DNA from 2 places in the Mesorhizobium sp. M0152 genome. Region 2 is predicted to be linked to the other one. Evidence: predicted binding sites of a transcription regulator. Region 2 holds the regulator's gene; the other holds the start of a gene.

Region 1 (9,635 bases), on a different contig from region 2:
GCGCGGCATAGTCCTGGATATGTCCGGCCAGATCGCGCATGAAGGCATTGCTGCCGATCGGCAGCAGGAACTCGAGATGTGCCGGCCGCGAGGGAAGCGTCACCTGGTCGGCCACCGGCAGGTAGCCGAGCTGCTTGGCGGCCTCCATGACGCGCTGCCTGTTGGCCGCGCTGGCGCCCGCCCGGTTGTTGAGCACCCTGTCGACCGTTGCGGTCGACAGTCCGCAACTCCTGGCGATGTCGGAGACGGTTGCCTTCATGCCGCGACCCTATGCGCTGAAGTGATGCCGCGCCGGACAAGCGATGCGCCGCAGGCGATGCGATCCGAGGCGACCGATGATTGCGCCCGGACGCGCATTCGGCCAATTTCACGCAAGGGCTTTCGCCCGTGCTCAGTGCGACGGCTTGCCGTCGGCGATGGCATCGCGGATTTCCTTGTCCGACATGCCGGTGATGATCCGCTCGACTTCCGCCACGCTGGTCGTCTTCGGATCGATAGCGTCGGCGACCACCTTTCCCCTGCGCATGACGACGATGCGGTCGACCACCTGGAAGACATGATGGATGTTGTGGGCGATGAAGATGCAGGAATGGCCGGAATCGCGGGCGCTGCGCACGAAACTCAGCACGCCCTGTGTTTCGGCGACCCCAAGGTTGTTGGTTGGTTCGTCGAGGATGATGAGGTCGCTGTCGAAATGCATGGCGCGCGCGATCGCCACCGCCTGGCGCTCGCCGCCGGATAGCGAACCGATCGGCGTCGTCGGCGGAATGTTTTTCGAGATGCCGACCTGCTTGAGCAGGTCGCGGGCAACGACGTTCATGGCCTCCTGGTCCATGCGGTTGAGGAAGCGCGGCGGCTTGATCGGTTCGCGTCCCAGGAACAGATTGCGGGCGATCGACAGCTGCGTGACCAGCGCCGAGTCCTGGTAGATCGTCTCGATGCCGTGGGCGATGGCGTCGCTGGTGTTGCGCAAGCTCACCTTCTTGCCGCGGATGAAGATCTCGCCGCTGGTCAGCGGCACCGCGCCGGACAGCACCTTGATCAGCGTCGACTTGCCTGCGCCATTGTCGCCGAGCAGGCCGACGATCTCCCTTTCATTGACGTGGAAATTGGCGTCCACCAGCGCCTGTACGCGGCCATAGGACTTGCGGATGTTCTGCATGCGGATCAGTGGCTCGGCCATGGTTCAAGTCCCCGCCTGATGCCGGCGTTCCAGCCATGAATGCAGCGCCATCATGCCAAGGATGATCGCGCCGATGAAGATGTTGTAGGCAAGGCCGGGCACGCCGATCAGCACGATGCCGTTGCGCATTACGCGCAGGATGAGGATGCCGAGCACGGTGCCGATGATGGTGCCGCGCCCGCCGGTCAGTGCCGTGCCGCCGATCACCACCATGGCGATGACTTCGAGCTCGTAGCCGGTGCCGCTGTTGGGGTTGGCGGCGGACGTGCGCAGCGAGGAGATGACGCCGGCGAGCGAGGCCATGACCGATGACAGGATGAACAGGCCGATCTTGACCCGGCTGACGTTGACGCCGCGGGCGCGCGCCGCGCCGGGATTGCCGCCCGCCGCCTGTATCCAGTTGCCGGTGCGGCTTTGCGTCAGCACATAGCCCAGCGCGATCGCCGCGGCGATGAACCAGAACAGCGACATGTAGATGCGGAACGGCCCGATGAAAAAGTCGCCGACCAGCGCTTCCGCCAGCCAGCTGCCTTCCGCGCTCCAGGTGCGCTGCGGAAAACCGTCGGTGACGAACAGCGCGGTGCCGCGCACTACAAGCAGCATTCCGAGCGTCACCAGGAAGGACGGGATCTTGAGCTGCGTCACGAACCAGCCATTGACCAGCCCGATGAAGGCGGCGACCAGCAGCGCGACGATGAAGGCCACTTCCAGCGAGGTGAGGCCGCTGTTGAACAGCGTCCACATCAGCACCGGCGAGAAGCCGAACAGCGAGCCGACGGAAAGATCGAATTCGCCTGACGTCATCAGCAACGTCATCGCCAGCGCGATCAGGCCGAGTTCGACCGTGAACGCCAGCGTGTTGGAAATGTTCTGCGGTGACAGGAAGTCGTGATTGAAGCCCCAGAAAACGGCGATCTCGACGATGAGCAGCACGAACGGCCCGAATTCCGGACGCGCGATCAGAAGTTGGGGGAGCGAGCGATTTTCCACTGGCAATCCGCGACAGGGTTGGAACGGGCCGGGATCGCCACCGCATCGGGCGGGTCGCGGCGTAGGGAAGATGCCGGGCGCCGTGCCGGAAACGGCGCGGCGCCAGGGATCGCGGGTTACTTGCCGGACAGGATCTTGTCGTAGACCTCGGCGGTGTCCTTTTCGTACAGCGCGCCGGTGATGACGTTGAAGCCCGGAGGAATACCGCTGGCGGCCATGTTGGCCAGCGAAAGCGCCACATAGCTGGTCGCCTGTGGATCCTGCCACTGGCCGGCATTGACGTAGCCGTTCAGCACTTCCTGGGTTGTGTCGAGCGAATTGCCCCAGCCGACGACCGGAATTTCGCCCGGCTTGATACCGACCTGGTCGAACACCCGCTTGATCGAGCCGGTGACGAGGTCGCCGAGACCGATGATCGCCTTGACCTTGGCCTTGTTGGCGGTGAGGTAGTCGACCATGCGGTTGATCACCTCGGCCTGGTCGAGCGTCGCTTCGGTCACTTCATAGGTGATGCCGAGCGGCTCGAAGACGCTCTTGATGCCTTCCTCTTCCTGGACGCCATAGGTGGCGCCGGGGATCTCGACCGGCATCCAGACGAAATCGCCCTTCTTCACCAGGCCCTTGTCGACCAGATATTGCGCCCAGTGCTTGCCGAAGGTGACGTTGTCGCCGCCGACATAGGCGTTGAAATTAGCCTTGGGATCGGGCGTGTTGAAGTTGATGATCGGGACGTTCGCCGCGCGGGCTTCCTTGACGATCTCGACAAGGCTGCCCGGATCGGGGCTCGTGGTGACGATGCCATCGGCCTTGGCGGAGAGGGCGGCGCGGACCGCTTCCTGCTGCGAGGCCACATCGCCATTGTGGAACGAGGTGTTGACGGTGTTGCCGGTGTCCTTGGCCCATTGCTTGGCGCCGGCCAGGAAGTAGGTCCAGACCGGGTCGGCCGGGCCGCCATGCGAAATCCAGTAGAATGTCTTGGCCTGCGCCGCTGCCGGAATGACCGTCAGCGCCACCAGCAGGCCGAATAGAACCACTCTTAGCCGTGTCAGCATTTGATTTCCTCCCATTTTGAAGATGATCAGTCCGGATCCACCTCTTGTTCCGGCAAGAACCGGATCGCGCCTCCTTCGCCAGCACCGGTTGGATGCGTCAGAGCATCCTCTTTTCCGGCGGATGGCAAGCCTCCATCTGCAGATGTAGTTGGCGCCTGACGAGGCGCCATCAGCGGTCCCATCAGATTGCATCAGTTCAGGTGATTTTTTCCGAGCCGACGGATGATTGGCGCGGAAGCTCAGCCGAGCGGATCGCCTTCGGCATGCTTGCTCGAGCCAGGCCCGGTCAGATGAGGTCGGCCTGCGCCAGCTCGCGCATCAGATGACTGGCGCCGTAGGTCCAGTGCGGGCAGTCTGGCGACAGCCGCACCCGGTTGACCAGCGCGCCGAACTTCTCCGACGAGATGGTGACGATGTCGCCGACCTTGTGGGTGAAGCCCTTGCCCTTCTCGCCACGGTCTTTCGACGGCACGAACATGGTGCCGAGATAGAGCGCCAGCCCGTCCGGATACTGATGGTGGGCACCCATGGCGGCGGCGACCAGTTCCTCCGGCGAGCGGCTGATCTCGGCCATCGAACTCGCGCCCTCCAGCGAGAACCCGTCCTCGCCCTCGACCTTCAGGCGAACGACCGCCCGTTTCACGTCATCGATCGAGAAGGTGTCGTCGAACAGGCGGATGAAGGGACCGAGCGAGGCCGAGGCATTGTTGTCCTTGGCTTTGCCGAGCAGCAGCGCCGAACGCCCTTCGACGTCGCGCAGATTGACGTCGTTGCCGATGGTGGCGCCGACGATCCTGCCGCTGCTGGCGGCGATCATGGCGATCTCGGGCTCCGGATTGTTCCAGGTCGACACCGGGTGCAGGCCGACATCGGCGCCGAAGCCGACCGAGGCCATGGGCTGGCATTTGGTGAAGATCTCTGCGTCGGGGCCGATGCCCACTTCCAGATATTGCGACCAGGCGCCGCGTGCGATGAGCTTGGCCTTGATCTCCATCGCCTCGGGCGAACCGGGCTTCAGTTTCGACAGATCATGGCCGATCAGCCCGGCAATGTCGGCGCGGATGGCATCGGCCTTCTCGGCCGAACCACGCGCCTGCTCCTCGATCACGCGTTCCAGCAGGCTGACGACGAAGGTAACGCCCGACGCCTTGACCGCCTGTAGGTCGACAGGAGACAGGAGGTAGGGTTTTGCCGGATCGCGCGTGGCCTGGAAACTGTTGGCCGCGATGGCGTCGAGCCACCCGATCGGTCTGCCCTTCGCCGAGCGCACATGCCCCGCCGGATCGGTCATCTCGCAAATATCACGCACGGTCGGTGCCGTGCTCGACGTGATGTCGAAGACCGTGCCGTCACGCACCGTGATCACCAGCGGGTACGAGGCGCCGCTGCTCCTGGCTCGGCCGACAAAAAGTCCCTCGGCGGGCAGCTGCGTCGGGTTCGTCATGGCGTTCGGTCCTCTGATCATCGAAAATGCGGCTTGCCGGATCGACGCGGCACTTTCACCGGATTCCTGTCAAAGGTCTATCCCGTATGTGGTGATCCAGGCGCCACCGCCGCCGAGAGCCGGCATCTCGCCGACAAACATGGCGATGCGTGCATGGGTGCCGAAGCGCCGGCGCTTGTAGTATTTTTGGCTTGCATTTGTTCTTGTTTTGTTCTATAACTCGCGACCTGATTCAATTTGCCGGATGGGATCGGTCATGAGTGGACAACCTGCATTTGGAACCGCGAAGAACGGCCAGGCCTTTTTCCGCTGGGAACAGGCCGGGAAGCATTTCCACCGCCTGTTCTTTGCCATCCTCGTCGGCAGTGCGATTGCTGGTCGTCTCGCGCGAAAGGCCATGGCCTGGAACCGTGAGTTCGGATTGCAAGGCTGGCTGGTTCCGGAAAACCACATCCACATCTCGCTTGTCGGCCTCGGCGACCAAGAGGAGTATCCGCAAGAGCTGGTGGAGACCGCCTGTCATATCGGATCGATGATCGTTGCGAAGCCCTTCGAGGTTTCGTTCGATCGCTTGTCGGCTTTTGGCGGTGGTGCGCTGGTCCTGCGCGGCAGCGATGGCAATCCGGCGCTGCAAAAGTTCTGGCGTGATCTGACGGCGGTGATCTCGGACAGCCCGTTGAAACCCTTTCTCACCAGGTCCATCGAACCGCATGTTACGTTGCTTCGTGACGAGGTGGGCGTTCCCAGGATTCGCGAGCGGTCGATCGATCCGGTCGGCTGGACTGTCCGCGATTTTGTACTCATCCACAGTCTCACTGGGAAGGGTGCCTACAAGCATCCCGGACGCTGGCAACTGACCGGCCAGGACGATGCACTGCCCGCCATGTGAGCGCCTGGAATCGTCCTCACATGCGCCGCGCGGTCCATCATCCTGACATGATATGTCAGCTACCAACCGGAACGACGATGGCAGGCAGCGGGCTGTTCCCTATTTGCAATAAGATCCGAACAGGAGGAACACATGACCATCGCGGATATTGCCAAGCATTTCACCGAACTTCTCAAGCAGGGCGACAACGAAAGTGCTGCCGAGAAATACAATGCCGACGACATCGTCAGCTACGAAGCGATGGAGGGGCCGATGGCCGTCTGCCGTGGCAAGGACGCCGTCAAGCAGAAAGGCCAGTGGTGGCAGGAAAACAACGAGGTCCATGGCGGCTCCGTCGAGGGCCCTTATGTCAACGGCGACCAGTTCGCTGTGCGCTTCACATTTGACATAACGCCCAAGGCCGCGGGCCAGCGTGTCACCATGGACGAGGTTGGCCTGTACACGGTCAAAAACGGCAAGATTGCCGAAGAGCGCTTCTATTATTGAGGCCGAAATCGCGCTCGGCGTTCGGCACATTTCGCCGCATCCTCCAGGACCAGGCGGCCAGGATCGTCTCCTGGCCGCGCTCCGACCCGATGCACGTCCGTGCCCCCCGCCATTGAAGAAACTCATCTCTTGATGGTTTTGGCGGGCCGCTGGCAAAGCGTGCGGGGCATCCTTAATCTGCGGTCGGATTCGAAATCCGAAAGGCCCCTGTTTTGACGATCACCATGTACGGAATCACCACCTGCGACACGATCAGGAAGGCACGCGTCTGGCTGGAAGGCCATGACGTCGCCTATCGTTTTCACGATTACCGGGCAGAGGGGCTGGATGCCGAGCGGCTGGATGGCTGGGTCGGCGAGGTTGGCTGGGAAATCCTGCTCAACAAGGCGAGCACGACGTTCCGCGAACTGGCGGACAAGGACAAGCAGGGCCTGGACGTAAAGAAGGCCAAGACGCTGATGCTGGCCCAGCCGACGATGATCAAACGCCCGGTGCTGGAGGTCGGCGACCGGATTCTCGTCGGCTTCAAGCCGGATGCTTATGAGGCGGCGGTGGGCGGGAAGTAGAACAACACTCCGTACGCTGCGTTCCTTCGCGCCCCCCTCTGTCCTGCCGGACATCTCCCCCACGAGGGGGGAGATTGGCCGTCACCCCGGCTTTCGCGAAATCGCCAACGTCGCAGGAGCGAGCGGAGCACCGAAGCTGCCGATCTCCCCCCAAGTGGGGGAGATCGGCAGGACAGAGGGGGGCGCTGTCCCGCCAGCGTTCGAAAGTACCAGAAGAGCATCACCGCCCGCGCATATACCCCATCAGCGCCACTGCATTGTTGCGCGTTTCGTCGTGGGCGCCGTAGAGCAGCGTCACCTTGCCTTCGCCGAGCAGGCCACGCAGTTGCGCCACCGCCTCGCCATTCCTATCCAGCTCGGCTGCATACCGCTTCTGAAACTCCGCCCAGCGCCCGGGCTCATGCCCGAACCATTTGCGCAACTCGTCGCTCGGCGCGATCTCTTTCAGCCACAGCGTCAGCGCGGCATCTTCTTTGCGGATACCGCGCGGCCAGATGCGGTCGACCAGCACCCGCTGGCCGTCCGCCTTTTCGGGCGCTTCGTAGATGCGCTTCACCGCGATATCGAAGGCCACCAAGCCCTCCTCGGGAGCGATCCGCTCAGACCCACTCGCCCTTGCGCATGACGGGCACGCGGCTGCCGTCCTTGTGAACGCCGTCTATGTCGATCCTGTCCGAACCGATCATCCAGTCGATATGGATGAAGCTCTTGTTGCCGCCGCGCGCGGCGATCTCGTCCTGGCTGAGCGACGCACCGTCGACGAAGCACTTCGAATAGCATTGTCCGAGCGCAATGTGGCAGGCGGCGTTTTCGTCGAACAGCGTGTTGAAGAACAAAAGGCCGCTCGCCGAGATCGGCGAGGAATGCGGCACCAGCGCAACTTCGCCGAGCCGCCGCGAACCCTCGTCGGTATCCAGCACCTTCTTCAGCACATCCTCGCCCTTCGAAGCCTTTGCCTCGACGATCCTGCCTTCTTCGAAACGCACCGAGATGTCGTCGATCAGCGTGCCCTGGTAGGACAGCGGCTTGGTCGAGGAGACATGGCCCTCGACCCGCCTTGCGTGCGGCGTGGTGAAGACTTCCTCGGTCGGGATGTTGGGATTGCAGGTGATGCCGTTCTTGGCGGTCGAGGCGCCGCCCATCCATTCATGGCCGTCCGCCAGCCCGACCGTCAGGTCGGTGCCTGGGCCGGTGAAGTGCAGCGCGTGGAAATTATGGCTGTTGAGCCATTCGGTGCGGCCGCGCAGCGCTGCATTATGCGCCTTCCAGTTGCCGATCGGATCCTCCACGTCCACTCGCGACGCGGCGAAGATGGCGTCGGCGAGCTTCGCCACGGCAACGTCGTCGGCGTCGCCGGGAAAAACCTGCTTGGCCCAGGCGAGGTCCGGGTAGGCGACGATGTTCCAGTTGATGTCGAAGCCGGTGATCTTTTCCAGCGCCGGCTGGTAGGCTATCGAATTGGCCTTGTTGGCGCGGGCTACTTTCGCCGGATCCTGCGCCGACAACAGCGAGGGATCCTCGCCGCGCACGGCAAGCCTGGCCGCATTATTGGAGAAGGCTTTCGCCATGCCTTCATAGAGCCAGCCGGCGGCGCGGTCGAAGCCGGCATCGGCGCCGAAGCGATAGCGCGCCAGCGTCATCTCGTCGTCGTTGAAGATCGGCGTCACCAGCCCGGCGCCGGCCTTGTAGGCGTGTTCGACGATGCGCCTGGTCAGCGGCAATGCCGCGATCGACGACGTCAGCACCAGGTCCTGCCCCGGCTGCAATTGCAGTCCGACCTTGATGGCGACCTCCGCCAGCCTGTCGAGCTTCACCGGGTCGATCGTTGCGGAAACGCCGCGCGAATGTGTGGTCATGATCCTGCCTGCCGTAGTTTGATGTCAGACTCTACATAGACCGGCGCCACGGTGCTTTCCACCGCGATCGCGCCAGCGGTTCCTTTAGCCGCCGACCCGAACCGCGCCATCGTCGCCTCGATCTCCTCCTTGATCCAGAGCTTGAAATCCCGGACTTTGCGGCTTTCGGGCCTGGTCGAGGAGGTCACCAGCCAGTAGCCGAGCCCGCTCTGGGCGCGGATCCCGAAAGGCGCCACGAGCCGCCCGTCGGCCAGCGCATCGGCGGCGAGCAATTGCCAGCCCAGCATCACGCCATGGCCAGCGATCGCCGATTCCAGGCACAGCATCGGATCGGTGAAGCGCGCGCCTTTCTGAAAGGTGACGGGTTCGACGCCGGCCGCCGCGAACCAGCTTTCCCAGTTGATCATCGCCCGCTCGTCGGTGATCGCGCAGGTCTTGGAAAGGTCCTCGATCGATTTCAGTTTCCTGGCGATGTCAGGGGCGCAGACCGGGAAGACTTCCTGCGCCAAAAGCAGTTCCGATCGCCCGCCCGGCCATTTGCCGTCGCCAAGCCGGATGGCGATGTCGATGTCGGAGCGGTCGAGATCGGCCAGCCGCACCGAGGCGTCGATGCGCAGGAGCACGTTGGGATGGCGGGCGAAGTGGCGCGACAGTCGCGGCAGCAGCCATTTCGAGGCAAAGGCCGGCGCCACCGAAACCACCAATGTGCATTGCGTCGCTTCGTCGGCCAGTGCGACGGCCTGGACAAGCTCGCGAAAGCCCGTGCTGAGGCGGGCCGCGAACGCGGCGCCGAACTCGGTCAGCACCAGGCCGTTCGCGGTGCGTTCGAACAGCGCCTGGCCGAGCTGCTTTTCGGTGCGGCTTATCTGCTGGCTGACCGCGCTGGAGGAAACGTTGAGTTCACCGGCCGCCGCCGCGAGCGAGCCGAGACGGGCAACGGTTTCGACGGCGCGCAGGCCGTTGAGGTGGATGCGGTTGAGCATGGCCATTTGAGTTTTTCTAAACCGATCCGGCTGAAATCTCAATTGATAGACATGCCGAAACGGCGGACTTTGGCGCAAGGACATACTCCGGAGCCGGAAATGTTGAGAATGCTGTCGTCGCTGAAGGTCCTGTTCGCCGTGGACGCGCTGCATGAGCCGCGTTGGCGGTACGAGCCACAGACATGG
Region 2 (9,635 bases):
CGCCGACAAGGGTTAAGTCACCGCCGTCTTGACCGCGAAGCGCGCGTCCTGCCAGGCGCCGGTGCGCAGGATATCCTCCAGCACCTCGACAGCCTGCCAGACGTCCTTGTAGCCGACATAGAGCGGCGTGAAACCGAAGCGGATGGTCGAGGGCGCGCGAAAATCGCCGATGACGCCGCGCTCGATCAAGGCCCGCATCACCTGGTAGCCATGTGGGTGGATGAACGACACCTGGCTGCCGCGCGCATTGCCGTTGCGCGGGCTTTCGAGTTCGAGGCCGTAGGCGCCACACCCGGCCTCGACAAGCTGGATGAACAGATCGGTCAGCGCGATGCTCTTCTTGCGCACCGCCGCCATATCGACCTCGTTCCACAGGTCCAGCGCGCCCTTCAGCGCCCGCATCGACAGCACCGGCTGCGTGCCGCACAGGAACCGGCGGATGCCGGTGCCGGCCTCGTAGCCCTGTTCGAAGGCGAACGGCCGGGCGTGCCCCCACCAGCCGCTGAGCGGCTGCCTGATATCACCATGGTGCCGTTTGGCTGCGTAGATGAAGGCCGGCGAGCCCGGACCGCCATTGAGATATTTGTAGGTGCAGCCGATGGCGAAATCGGCATTCGCGCCGTCGAGTTCGACCGGCAAGGCACCTGCCGTGTGGCAGAGATCCCATACGATGAGCGCGCCGACCTGATGGGCCTTGCACGTCAGCGCTGCCATGTCGCGCAACTGGCCGGACTTGTAGTTGACGTGATTGACCAGGATGACGGCGACATGCTCGTCGATCAGGTCTTCGATATCAGGCGCATCGACACCTTCCAGCCGCAGCACCGTGCCCGGCCGTGTCGAGGCCACGCCTTCCGCCATGTAGAGATCGGTCGGAAAGCTGTCGCCCTCGGCGACGATCACCGACCGGTGCGGCCGCATGCCGAGTGCGGCATGCAGCACCTTGTAGATGTTGATCGAGGTGGTATCGCAGACCACCGTCTGGCCGGTCGCGGCGCCAATCAGCCGCCCGAGCTGGTCGCCGAGTTCGACCGGCATGTCGAACCAGCCGGCGGTGTTCCAGGCACGGATGAGATCCTGCGCCCATTCCTGTGTCGCGGCCTTGTTCAGTTCCTCGAAGACGGCGGGAGAAGCAGCACCCAACGAATTGCCGTCGAGGTAGATCACCCCTTCCGGCAAGACGAAGCGATCGCGCATGGCACGCAGCGAATCCGCGGCGTCCATCGCCTCGATCGCTGCCAGATCGGGAATTTTGCTCATGGTCACGATGTTCCTCGTTGAAAAGAGTGCGCCTGCGGCCGGGGCAAGGGCTGGTTGAAATCAGGCGTCAGGTCGCAACCAAGCTCCTCAGCAGGCGCGACAGAAGGGCGGACAGGTAGGGAACCGCGATCATCATCGTGTACTCCTGTCCGCGTTTGGCGAAGACCGGCCGCCCTTGTCGGGCGCATAGAGGCGCAAGAACAGGGTGAGCGCCCTGTTCGATCTTTGCTCGATTTCCGGCGCAGGCAGTTCCTCCAGGACCCCGACAATCCGACGAACCTGAAGATCGCCGATCAAGAGACGGACATAGATGTCGGCAGCTTCGGCAGGATCGTCACAGGCGATCAGGCCGTCCCGACTTGCGGTTCGAAGCAGGTCGCCAACAAGCGGCATTATGGTGTTGCGGCCGAATTGCGCGATCGATTGGCCAAGCGTGCCTGTATCGTTGACGTCGCCCGCTGCGGCACGATTGAGCGCCACCGCCTTGTCGCCCGTCACCAGGGTCAGCAAGACCGGCCCTAGCAAGCCCAGGGTTTCGAGGGGATCGCGAGCCTGGTGAAGGGCGTCCTCCAGCAGCTTCCTTGCCTCTCCCGCATTGGCTTCGATCAGGGATCGAAACAGCACCTGCTTGTTGCCGTACCAGTTGTAGAGGGTTTCGTTCGACGCCGATGCCCGCTTGGCGATGGCAAGCAGGGACGCGCTTTTGTAGCCGGTTTCCCGGAGCACCGCATAGGCGGCATGCTCTATCCGTGCGCGGCGCGCTGCCTGCTTCGGCGTGATCATTCATGTTCCTCCGCGCAAACCGTATACTCCTATACGGTTTCGTCAAGCGAGCGGGAAGCAACGAGCAAAAAGGCGGCCCTTCGCGTCCTACGGTGCCCGGCCGCTTTCTGGCATGCAGTTGGCATTTTGGCTTCGTTTCGTTCACGAGCGACGGAGGTTTTTCGACCCGCCGAAACGCACCCGGCATTTGTCGGCAACACAGCTTGCGGGATTATGCCAAAAGTGAGATCGATCGGTCCACGGGCCATTAACCGAAACAATTTCAATGGGCCCGAGCGCGCGTCGACGGAGGACCGCGCCTTTGGGATGCCGGTTGCGAGCGGCTACTTCGTTTCCGCAGCCTTAACAAATTCATTAAACTTTAAACAGTTGCGGAACACAACTGGAACAGATAGTGTTTGTTCTGGGTTTGTTTTTCTGATTCTGATTCAAACCCGTTGTTCAATGTCTTGGGGGCCGCCATGCTGACACGCAAGCAACATGAACTGCTGATGTTCATCCATGAACGACTCAAGGAAAGCGGCATTCCGCCCTCCTTCGACGAGATGAAGGAAGCGCTCGATCTCGCTTCCAAGTCCGGTATCCATCGGCTGATCACGGCGCTGGAGGAGCGCGGCTTTATTCGCCGGCTGCCCAACCGGGCGCGGGCGCTGGAAGTGCTGCGGCTGCCGGATTCGATCGCGCCGGGCCTCAATGCGGCAAAAAAATTCTCGCCAAGCGTCATCCAGGGCAGTCTTGGGCAAGGCAGCCTCGGCCGCCAGATCAAACCGGCGCAATCGCGGATGTCATCGGCTGGCAATGACGACGATGCGGTTTCCGCGGTATCGATCCCGGTGATGGGCCGTATCGCCGCCGGTGTGCCGATCGATGCCATACAGCATCAGACGCATTCGATCTCGGTGCCGCCTGACATGATCATGGGTGGCGAACACTATGCGCTCGAGGTCAAGGGCGACTCGATGATCGAGGCCGGCATCTTCGACGGCGATACCGTCATCATCCGCAACGCCGACACGGCCAGCCCTGGCGAAATCATCGTAGCGCTGGTGGATGAAGAAGAAGCGACGCTGAAACGGTTCCGCCGCAAGGGAGCTTCGATTGCTCTCGAGGCAGCCAATCCCGCCTATGAAACGCGCATTTTCGGGCCAGACAGGGTCAAGGTGCAAGGCAAGCTGGTCGGGCTGATCAGACGCTATTGAGGCGGCTGCGGTTTTACCGCTGGCTTGTCGGGTTTGTTGTAGGGCGGCAGCCCCCTCGCCTCGCGTGAAAATTTGCGTTGCGTGTGCCAAGGCCGGTATGGGCTGTCCACGGCGAAGCTGATTGTCGCTGGTGCGATCGCCGATTGGCGGTCGAAGAAGACGGCCGCACTGCCTTTGCGGGCGAGTTGCCGCTTGGTGACGACAAGCACCAGCGGGTTGTGACAGGGGTCATATGCCGTTGCATCATTGATGACGATCAGGTCGGCGAAACCGCAGGCTTTCCACGCATCCTTGCGGTCTTCGACATGCGCTATGATTGCACCCGATGAGTGCCTGGCGAGACAGACGCCTGATATGCAATAGAAAGGTGATCCCGGCGGCAGCCCGATGGAATCGGCGATGTCGAATTCGCCGTCTCCTTCGGTGAAGATTTCCGGCACGACGATGGTTTCGGATGTCAGGGCGCGTTTCCAGTTGTCGACGGTGAATTCGTTCGGGCGTGCCCGACTGACCGCAAGTTCGCCGCCGCCGATCGGCAGTGCGACCAGCCGCGCATCCTCCGAGATCAGCACATCCGGCGTGCGCGTATCGCCGACGATCAACAGACCGGCGAGCGCGAATGGAAGTGCTCCAAGCCGCAGCCATGTCGTTGCCATTGTCGCGATGACGAGGGCAATGGTCACCAACAGCACCGACTGCTGCGAAATCAGCCCGACGGCATCGACCGGCGAACGCTCGGAAATCCAGCTTGATATGGCGATCATGACAGTCAACCCCTTGCCCATCAGGTAAAGGGACGGCCCATCCAGCCCGAACGGCATCAACAGTGCACTGGCAACGGCCAGGAACATCACGAGCGTCACGATCGGCATGATGGCCAGATTGGCGAACAGGCTGAGCGGCGACACGCGCTGAAAATGCCAGATGGCGAAAAGTGCCGTGGCGCCGCCGGCGATGATCGACGTCATGGCAAGTCCGCCGGTCGCCAGCAGGAGTTTTCGCGTCAGGAAACCCGGCAGGGATCGCTTCGGCGGTGGCGGTCTGGTCTTTCCCGCACGGTGATCCGCCCAGCCGGCATAGGCGCCGACCAGCGCGGCGGTCGCGGCGAAAGACATCTGGAAACTCGGGCCGACCACTTCATGCGGCGACACCACGATGACGGCGATCGCCGAGATCGCCAGGTTGCGCATGGTCAGCGCCGCCCGATCGAACAGCACCGCGATCAGCATCACCGCCAGCATGATGAAGCTGCGCTCGGCGGCAACGACGACGCCCGAGATGACAAGATAGGCGGCAATCGAGCAAAGTGCCGCCACGGCGGCGTATTTCTTGACCGGCCGACGCGCTGAAAAATCCGGGAACAGGGCAAAGACGCCGCGCAGCAGGCCCATGATGGTGCCTGCGACCAGCGCCATGTGCAGTCCGGAAATGGAGATGATGTGATAGATGCCAGTACGGCGCATCGCTTCGTTGATTTCGTCAGGAATGCCGGCGCGCACGCCGACGATCAGCGCCGCGGCGATCTCGCCTTCGGCACCGCCGACAATGTCCCTGATGTGATCGGCGATGCCTTCGCGGGCGGTTTCCACCGCCGAGGAAAGGCGGGCCGACAGCGGCATGCCATCGTCACCTGTGGCGACGATTTTTGGATTGCCGAGAAAGAACCCGCTGCCGCCGATGCCCGCGAAATAGCTGTCGAAGGAGAAGTCGTAGCTGTCCGGCCGCACCGGGCCTGTCGGCGGAAGCAGCTTGGCATAGCCGGTGACCAGGGAACCGGCGGTCAGTTCGGCCGGTATCTTGCGTGCCGACAGCCGGACGCGCTCCGGCGCATAGCGCAGTATCGGCCGGGCGGTCGACATCACGTCGATGGTCAATCGGATGCGGCCAGTCTCCATCCGGTCGACCGAAACGACACGGCCTGTCACTTGCGTCGAGATTTCGGAGCCCAGCATCCGGGTCGCGGTCCGCCACGTCTCGACCTTCGCGGCAAGCAAGCCAGCCGCGCACAGGAACGCCGCCATGAGGCACAGGTGAGTTTTGGGCCAGGAACGCGAGACCAGAGCTAGGAGCCCCGTCAGCATGACCAGCGCCACAAGTTTCGCAAGGTCAGGCTCCGCCGCGAGCGAAAAATAGCCGATTGCTCCGCTCGCCAGACAGACCGGCACCAATAGGAAACCTATGCCGCGGTCGAGTTCCAGAGCCGCCGCCGTTGCAATGTCGCGGCGCAGGCGCGGCAGTGAAACCCGGCCGATCCGCCGGCGCACGCGCACAATCCTTCCGGCGTCCGTGGGCGGAATTGGCGCTGGGATATCCACCGGCAACGGTTGCCTGCCGGGAGCCTGCACGAGCGGCGATAACGACGGCAGCGGAACAGGCTGGGGCGTTGCAAACAGGGACCGTTCGCTGACGCCGGCAACAGCATCCTCGCCCTGATCCGAGCTCCAGCCTCGTCCAGCCATCGGGTCTGCCCCTTGCGCCCTCGACACCCTATGCTACATGAACGCGCAACGCGCGAAAGCCCGCGCACCGCACCCCGCTTCAGATGGTTTCCGAGAGCTCCATGTCCGACAAGGTCGTCACCCGTTTTGCCCCTTCGCCCACCGGCTACCTCCACATTGGAGGCGCGCGCACGGCGCTGTTCAACTGGCTGTACGCGAAGCACACCGGCGGCACGATGCTGCTGCGCATCGAGGACACCGACAGGGAGCGTTCGACCGAGGCTGCGACCACGGCCATTCTCGACGGGCTTTCCTGGCTTGGCCTTAGCTGGGACGGCGAGCCTGTGTCACAGTTCGAGCGCGCGCCGCGCCATCGCGAAGTGGCCGAGGAGCTGGTGCGCATGGGCAAGGCCTATTATTGCTATGCGACGCCCGCCGAGCTGGAGGCGATGCGCGAGGCAGCGCGGGCCAAGGGCCTGCCGCCGCGCTATGATGGCCGCTGGCGCGACCGCGATCCGTCGGAAGCGCCTGCCGGCGCCAAGGGCGCAATTCGCATCAAGGCGCCCACGGAAGGCGAGACGGTGGTGCACGACCGCGTCCAGGGCGAGGTACGCTTTCCCAACAAGGATCTCGACGACTTCATCATCCTGCGCTCGGACGGCAACCCGACCTACATGCATGCCGTCGTCGTCGACGACCACGACATGGGCGTCACGCATATCATCCGGGGCGACGACCACCTGACCAATGCCGCTCGCCAGACGGTCATCTACGACGCCATGGGCTGGGACGTGCCTTCGATGTCGCATATTCCGCTGATCCATGGTGCCGACGGCGCCAAGTTGTCGAAGCGGCACGGCGCGCTCGGCGTCGAGGCCTATCGCGCCATGGGCTATCTGCCGGAGGCGTTGCTCAACTACCTGGCGCGCCTTGGCTGGAGCCATGGCGACGACGAGATCATGTCGATCAAGGACATGATCTCCTGGTTCGATATCGGCGACGTCAACAAGGGCGCGGCCCGCTTTGACTTCGCCAAGCTGGAGGCGTTGAACGGCGTCCATATGCGCCGCATGGATGATGCCGAGCTGTTCGACATCTTCATCGCCACCCTGCCCTATCTCGAAGGCGGTCCGGCGATGGCCGCGCGCCTCGACGACCGCAACAAGGCGCAGCTGCTGGCCGCAATGCCGGGCCTGAAGGAGCGCGCCAAGACGCTGGTCGAGCTCGTCGACGGCGCAGCCTTCCTGTTTGCGGCGCGGCCGCTGCCAATCGACGACAAGGCGGCGCTTTTGCTCAACGCCGATGCCCGCAAGATCCTGCGCGGCGCTCACGAAGCTTTGAACGCACTGTCAGGCAACTGGACCGCCGCAGCGGCTGAGGCCGCCATCCGTGACTACGCAGTGGCCGGCGGCTACAAACTGGGCGCCGTGGCCCAGCCTTTGCGCGCCGCCCTGACCGGCAAGAGCACTTCGCCGGGCGTATTTGACGTGCTTGCCGTCCTCGGGCGCGAGGAAAGCCTCGCGCGCATAGAAGATCAAATCGATTAGGAGCAAACTGGACCAAGAAGATTGGCATTGAAAGGCGGGTTTCGCAGTGCAACATTAGGCCTTGGCCCAATCTGGCACGCACCTCCTAAAATGCGGTGGCGAATAAGCGGCATTGCGGTGATTTCGACGTGTCGCTTGCACAATTTGCCTTTGCCGGCATGAGGAAACAAAAAGGAGTTTGCAATGACCGAAGCTGCGACAAAACTGGAATTTGGCGGCAAAAACCAAGAGGCCACGGCAAAGCTGGAATTCGGCGGCAAGACTCATGAATTCAAGGTGCGAAGCGGCTCTGTCGGGCCCGATGTCATCGACATCGCCACGCTCTACACCACCACTGGCGCCTTCACATACGATCCCGGCTTCACCTCGACCGCGAGCTGCGAGTCCGAGATCACCTTCATCGACGGCGATGCCGGCATTCTCCTGCACCGCGGCTATCCGATCGACCAGCTGGCCGAACACGGCGACTTCCTCGAGGTCTGCTATCTCCTGCTGTACGGCGAATTGCCGACCAAGGCGCAGAAGGATGATTTCGATTACCGCGTGACACGCCACACCATGGTGCACGAGCAGATGTCGCGCTTTTTCACCGGCTTCCGCCGTGACGCGCACCCGATGGCGGTGATGTGCGGCGTGGTCGGCGCGCTGTCGGCCTTCTATCACGACTCCACTGATATTTCCGATCCGTACCAACGCATGGTGGCCTCCATGCGGCTGATAGCCAAGATGCCGACCATCGCGGCCATGGCTTACAAATACCATATCGGCCAGCCCTTCATTTACCCGAAGAACGAGCTGAACTTCGCGGCAAACTTCCTGCATATGTGCTTCGCCGTGCCGTGCGAGGAATACAAGATCAACCCGGTGCTGGCGCGCGCCATGGAGCGCATCTTCATCCTGCATGCCGACCACGAGCAGAACGCCTCGACCTCGACCGTTCGCCTCGCCGGTTCGTCGGGCGCCAACCCGTTCGCCTGCATCGCTGCCGGCATCGCTTGCCTGTGGGGCCCAGCCCACGGCGGCGCCAATGAAGCGGCACTCAACATGCTGGGCGAGATCGGCCATGTCGATCACATCCCGGAGTTCATCGCCCGCGCCAAGGACAAGAACGATCCGTTCCGGCTCATGGGCTTCGGCCACCGCGTCTACAAGAACTACGATCCGCGCGCCAAGATCATGCAGAAGACGGCGCACGAAGTGCTGGGCGAGCTCGGCATCAAGGACGATCCGCTGCTCGACATCGCCATGGAACTGGAAAAGATCGCGCTGACCGATCCCTATTTCATCGAAAAGAAGCTCTATCCGAACGTCGACTTCTATTCCGGCATCACGCTGAAGGCGCTGGGCTTCCCCACCACCATGTTCACCGTGCTGTTCGCGGTCGCCCGCACCGTCGGCTGGATCGCGCAGTGGAAGGAAATGATCGAGGATCCGCGCCAGAAGATCGGCCGCCCGCGCCAGCTCTACACCGGAGCGCCGGAGCGCGACTACGTGCCGATCGCCAAGCGGTGAATGAGACGCGTAAATAGCGAGTAGGAAATAGCGAATAGCGAATAGGGAGTTGCGAGGGAGTCGATCGAGGCCACATTCTTCCTACTCGCTACTCGCTACTCGCTATTCGCCCTCTTGACGTACCGGATCAACACCTGCGCCGCGATCTCGCCGGACGGCTTGTCCGTCGCCATGCGACGCCTGATCTCGGCAAATCCGCTTTTCTGCCAGGCGCGCATGCCGCTGTCGGCCCACAATGCCTCCAGCTGGCGGGCCAGATTGTTCGGCTTGACATACTCGTTGTAGAATTCAGGAACCAGCGCACGGTCCGCGATCAGATTGGGCAGCAGCGCGGACCAGACGGACAGCAGATAAGGCGCCACGACGCGGGCGACGGGATCGAGCCTGTAGCAGGAAACCATCGGCACGCCAGCCAGCGCCAGTTCCAGCGATACCGTCCCGGATGCGATCAGCGCGGCATCGGCCTTGCCGAAAGCCTGCCATTTGCGCTGGGGATCGACGATGATCTCGGGCTGTTCATCCCAACGGTTGACCGAGGATTTGATGAGGTCGGCGACATGCGGCACCGTCGGCAAAAGCAGCCGCAGGCGATGCCCCCGTGCGCGCAGCATCGATACCGTCTCGCCGAATGGCTCGAGCAGCCGCCGCACCTCGCCGCGCCGCGAGCCGGGCAGGACGAGCAATGTCTTTACGCGGTCCGCGGTGAGATCGCGCGGCAGGTCCTGCGCCTTCGCCGCCACCAGCACGCCCGCATCATGTGCAAGCCGGTGCCCGACATAGGTGCCGGGCGGGCCGCCCAGCCGTTCGAGTTCCTTCACCTCGAACGGCAGAATGCAGAGAATATGGTCGACATAGGGTTTCATCGCCACCGCCCTGCCCGGCCGCCAGGCCCAGAC

Evidence for each region. The regulator LexA, encoded in region 2, represses DNA repair genes until DNA is damaged. The targets are predictions, from matches to a motif close to TGTTCNNNNTGTGTTCNG.
Region 1: the regulator LexA is predicted to act here: its motif matches at 4,868-4,885, upstream of NKJ26_RS10600 (2'-5' RNA ligase family protein).

The regions. Positions count from the first base shown of each region.
Region 1 covers NZ_JAMYTH010000007.1:205,208-214,842, forward strand. Annotated here, with positions in the region: gene NKJ26_RS10575 (LacI family DNA-binding transcriptional regulator) at 1-259, opposite strand, end outside; gene NKJ26_RS10580 (ATP-binding cassette domain-containing protein) at 392-1,183, opposite strand; gene NKJ26_RS10585 (ABC transporter permease) at 1,187-2,173, opposite strand; gene NKJ26_RS10590 (substrate-binding domain-containing protein) at 2,290-3,225, opposite strand; gene NKJ26_RS10595 (fumarylacetoacetate hydrolase family protein) at 3,512-4,669, opposite strand; gene NKJ26_RS10600 (2'-5' RNA ligase family protein) at 4,914-5,558, shown strand; gene NKJ26_RS10605 (SnoaL-like domain-containing protein) at 5,691-6,044, shown strand; gene NKJ26_RS10610 (ArsC family reductase) at 6,269-6,610, shown strand; gene NKJ26_RS10615 (DUF488 domain-containing protein) at 6,831-7,184, opposite strand; gene NKJ26_RS10620 (aminopeptidase) at 7,210-8,466, opposite strand; gene NKJ26_RS10625 (LysR substrate-binding domain-containing protein) at 8,463-9,455, opposite strand; gene NKJ26_RS10630 (hypothetical protein) at 9,549-9,635, shown strand, end outside.
Region 2 covers NZ_JAMYTH010000001.1:176,811-186,445, reverse strand. Annotated here, with positions in the region: gene kynU (kynureninase) at 13-1,260, opposite strand; gene NKJ26_RS00880 (TetR/AcrR family transcriptional regulator) at 1,393-2,043, opposite strand; gene lexA (transcriptional repressor LexA) at 2,505-3,242, shown strand; gene NKJ26_RS00870 (ComEC/Rec2 family competence protein) at 3,236-5,701, opposite strand; gene gltX (glutamate--tRNA ligase) at 5,803-7,227, shown strand; gene gltA (citrate synthase) at 7,411-8,739, shown strand; gene lpxB (lipid-A-disaccharide synthase) at 8,835-9,635, opposite strand, start outside.